Regions from separate parts of the Streptomyces sp. NPDC051452 genome, predicted to be linked through region 2. Evidence: riboswitches for the same ligand, from Rfam matches in the RefSeq annotation. Region 2 holds a riboswitch; the other holds the start of a gene.
The links. Region 2 has a riboswitch for thiamine pyrophosphate ahead of thiC (phosphomethylpyrimidine synthase ThiC). Riboswitches for the same ligand answer to the same signal wherever they lie in the genome.
Positions count from the first base shown of each region.

Region 1 (2,193 bases), on a different contig from region 2:
CCGGGCGCGCACCACCCAGTCGACGACCACGATCGCGACGAACGCGGGAATCCAGTACCCGACGAACAGCAGCACGTTCTGGAAGCGGGCGGTGGTGTCGGCCGCGTGCATCCACAGCACGAGCGGAAAACCGAGGGCCGCGGCGAGCGCGGCCGCGACCGGCCGGGGCAGTCGCACCCCCATGGTCTGCAGCGCCAGCGATCCGCTGTAATCGTTCATGGCGTTGCTGCACAGCGCCGCGAGAGCGATCGTGAGGAGCCCGAACGCGCCGAGCGCGCCACCGCCGAGCAGTGTGTCGACGCCGCGGGCGGTCTGGTCGGTGAACTGCGCGGCTCCCCACAGGCCGAGCGCCTGCACCGCCACGAAGGACACGCTGACACCCAGCAGGGTGTACCAGAACATCCGCGCACGGGACGCCGTCCGGGGCAGATAGCGGCTGAAGTCGCTGGCGTACGGGGCCCACGACAGGGCGAGGCTCAGCGCGATGGTGCAGGTCAGGACGAAGGCGCCCGCCCGGTCGGCGCCGTGCACGGTCGCGGCCGTCGCGGGGTGGGTGCCGTGCAGGAGCTTCACCGCCAGGCCGGCGAGCGAGGCGGCGAGCGCGAACGTCATCACCGTCTGCAACCGGTGGATCGCCTCGTACCCGAGCACGCCCAGCGCCCCCTGGGCCGCCAGCATCACCAGGACACCCGCCCAGAACGGCCAGCCGCACAACTGGGCCAGCGCCTCCCCGCCGAACAGGCCGATCAGCGCGTCCCAGGCGATGGAGGACAGCCACTGCAGAGCGCCCGGCAGGGCGACGGCCCGCCCGAAGGCCAGCCGGGCGAGCGGCAGTTGACCTGCCCCGGTCTGGCTGCCCCAGGTCCCCAGGTAGGCGGTGGGCGCCGCGCCGAGCAGCGTGCCGAGCACCACGGCGACGAACGCGGTGGCGAAGTCCAGGCCGAGCGCCGCGCCGACGGTGCCGGTGAACACGCCCGTCATGGTCAGGTTGGGGGCGAACCATACGGTGAACAGCCGGCGGGGGCTGCCGTAGCGCGCGTCCTCGGGCACCGGGGTGATGCCCCGCGCCTCCACCCGCAGATCCCCGGGAGCCGTCGGCATCCGCCCCTCGAAGACCCGCTGCGACGCGGCGACGGCCGCCTTCTCATGGGCATACGGCAACGACATGCGACATCCCTCCGCCAGTCCTAACTGGTTCAGGTTCGACGGGTGTGATCTCAGCCCCCGTGCGGGGGCACCCCGTGTCCAGGTACGGCGGCCAGAATAGCCCCCCACCGGTGGCCGATACCCCCCGGGCGGGGGAGCGAGCGGGGGCCGAGGCGGTCCGACCCCGCCCCCACCGCCCGACCGGCCCACCGGAGGGACGCCGCGCGGCATCCCTCCGGCGGCACCCCTGTCAGCTTCCCCCCAGGTCCGGCCGCAGGCCGGTCACCAGCTCGCGGGGCAGGCCGTGGGTGTCATGGAGGTGGTGGAAGTCCTCCTCACGCAGCGGACCCCGGAACCGGGGCCGGGCGAGGACCTTCCGGCCCCGCTCCAGCAGTCGCCCGAACCGGCGTTCCTCCTCCAGCAACAACCGGCGTACGTCGCCGGGTTCGCCGCTCTGCCGGAAGTGGTCCAGGGTGTGCGACACCAGCTCCAGCGGCAGGTCTCCCAGGCTGCGCGAGGGGTCGTCCCGCCACAGCACGGTGAGCACCCGGCGCACCAGGCGGCGCAGTACGTAGCCCTGCCCGGTGGCGGCCGGGCGCACCCGGTCGCCGATCACCACGACGGCCGAGCGCAGATGGTCGTAGACCAGGCGGAGCGAGGGCTCGTCCAGGGGCCACAGGTCCGGCACAAGGCGGCGCCAGGGGTCGAAGACGTCGCACTCGAACACCGACGACCTGCCCTGGAGAAGCGAGGCCAGCCGCTCCAGGCCGAGCCCGGTGTCGACGTTGCGCCGGGGAAGCGGCACGAGGGAGCCGTCCTCGAGCCGGCGGTAGCGCATCATCACGTGGTTCCACACCTCCACCCAGCGCTCGTCGCGGGTCGGCGTCGACCGGGGCGGGGTGTCACCGCTCCACAGGAAGATCTCCGAGTCGGGCCCGCACGGGCCGACCGGCCCGTTGGACCACCAGTTGGCGTCCACGGTCGGTTCCACGGGGACGCCGAGCTCCTGCCACACCCGCAGGGAGTCGGTGTCCGGCCCGGTCCGGT
Region 1 covers NZ_JBITEB010000001.1:869,450-871,642, forward strand. Annotated here, with positions in the region: gene ACIBA9_RS03480 (purine-cytosine permease family protein) at 1-1,167, opposite strand, end outside; TPP riboswitch at 1,157-1,252, opposite strand; gene ACIBA9_RS03485 (alanine--tRNA ligase-related protein) at 1,397-2,193, opposite strand, start outside.
Region 1: linked by a shared signal. The riboswitch ahead of ACIBA9_RS03480 (purine-cytosine permease family protein) and the one ahead of thiC (phosphomethylpyrimidine synthase ThiC) in region 2 are both predicted to bind thiamine pyrophosphate.

Region 2 (2,193 bases):
GTCGTCCGTGTTTCCGGTGAGGGCGGCCCAGTCGATGAACTCCGAGCCGAGGAAGCCGATCAGTAGGAGGGAGGCCAGTGTGCCGAGCACCGCGACCGAGGTGCGGGCCGACAGCCCGTGGCACATGTAGAGCGCGATGAGCATGATCGCACTCGCCCCGACGACGGCCACCAGCAGCGGATTCGCCCCCTGAAGGATCGCGGGCAGGATGAACAGGGTCAGCACCAGAAAGCTCACGGCCAGCGCGATCAACGCCATCAGTCCCCGCAGCCGCCCGACCACGACGACCGCGACCGCGAAGATCCCCGCGAGCAGCGCCATGGGGAACTTCCGGTTCACATCGGTCACCGAATACTGCAACTCCCGTGGCGCCGAGGGCTCGTAGGCGACCACGACCTGCTCGCCCTGGTGCAACTGCCGCGGCTGGTCGGGCTGCACGATCTCGGTGAACGTACGGCCCTTGTCCTTGCCGGTGTCGACCCGGACGGTCGCCCTCTTGCAGGTGCCGCCCGCTTTCCGTGCCGCCGGATCGCCCTGAACGGCGGTGGGGTCACCGGTGGTCGTCCCGCCGGAGGCGTTCACCGACTTGCAGCTCACCTCGACGACTTTGGTGACCGTCGCCTGCTGGGTCTGGCGGTCGAAACCGACGCCCGTGCGCTTGTGGGACGGCGCTCCCCCGGGCCAGAGCACCACCAGACCGACCAGGACCGCCGCGGTGAACGGCACCAGGATCGCGGCGATGACCTTGCGCAGATGCTTGGAGACGGGCGCGGCGGGCCCATGGCTGTGACTGTGGCCGTGTGAGTGCCCACTCCTCTGGCCGCCGCCGGAGCCAAGCTCCTGCCTGCTGCCGTCGCCGGAACCGTGCTCGTGCGTGCTGCCGTCGCCGGAGCCATGCCCTTGTCCGTTGTCGCCGGGGGAACCGTGGCCCGCGTGACCGCGTTCACCGTCGTACGCACCGGCCGGCCCCGAGGCGCCGCGGCGGCGCGGCTCGGGTGGCTGGTAGGGGTACTGCTCCATTCTGGTCACCACCCGATCATCGCAAGAAGGGCCGGGGCCCACTGTTCACCGCACCACACATGACGCTAGCGTGGAGGCACCTTTGCACACGCGGGAGCTCGGAGCACCGGGCTGAGAGGGCGCTGACCTCCGTACACGCGATGTTTCACGTGGAACGAACGACGTTCCGCGGGAAGCGTCGTCAGACGGACACCGCTGCGTCGACCGCCGAACCTGTTACCGGGTAATGCCGGCGTAGGGAGTAGGTCTCATGACCAACAAGGACGCACGCACGCCTGTCTCCGTCCAGGACGAAAAGTCCGAGGAGGCCGGAACGTCCATCGGCTGGCACAAGGCGTATGTCGAGGGCTCGCGTCCCGACCTGCGCGTGCCGGTCCGTCAGGTGCACCTCACCAACGGGCAGTCGGTCACGTTGTACGACACCTCGGGCCCGTACACCGATCCGCTCGTGGACACCGATGTCCGCAGGGGCTTGGCCCCCTTGCGGGAGAACTGGATCATCACTCGCGGCGACACCGAGGAGTACGCGGGCCGGCCCGTCCGTCCCGAGGACGACGGAATCAAGCACACCTCACCGCGCGGCGGCCTGCGAAACCTGGACGCGGTGTTCCCCGGCCGCGCGCGTCAGCCGCGCCGGGGCCGGGCCGGCACGGCGGTGACCCAACTCGCCTATGCGCTAAGGGGCGAGATCACGCCGGAGATGGAGTATGTGGCCATCCGGGAGAACGTGGCGCCGGAAGTGGTCCGTGAGGAGATCGCCGCAGGTCGTGCGGTGCTGCCGGCCAACGTCAACCATCCCGAGATCGAGCCGATGATCATCGGCAAGCGGTTCCTGGTGAAGGTGAACGCCAACATCGGCAACTCCGCGGTGACCTCCTCCATCGAGGAGGAGGTCGAGAAGATGACCTGGGCCACCCGCTGGGGCGCCGACACGGTCATGGACCTCTCCACCGGCCGCAACATTCACACGACCCGGGAGTGGGTGCTGCGCAACTCCCCCGTCCCCATCGGCACGGTGCCGCTCTACCAGGCCCTGGAGAAGGTCGACGGCCGGGCCGAGGAGCTGACCTGGGAGATCTACAAGGACACCGTCATCGAGCAGGCCGAGCAGGGCGTGGACTACATGACCGTCCACGCCGGCGTGCGCCTCGCCTACGTACCGCTGACGGCCAA
Region 2 covers NZ_JBITEB010000022.1:27,586-29,778, forward strand. Annotated here, with positions in the region: gene ACIBA9_RS34680 (YibE/F family protein) at 1-1,020, opposite strand, end outside; TPP riboswitch at 1,101-1,278, shown strand; gene thiC (phosphomethylpyrimidine synthase ThiC) at 1,271-2,193, shown strand, end outside.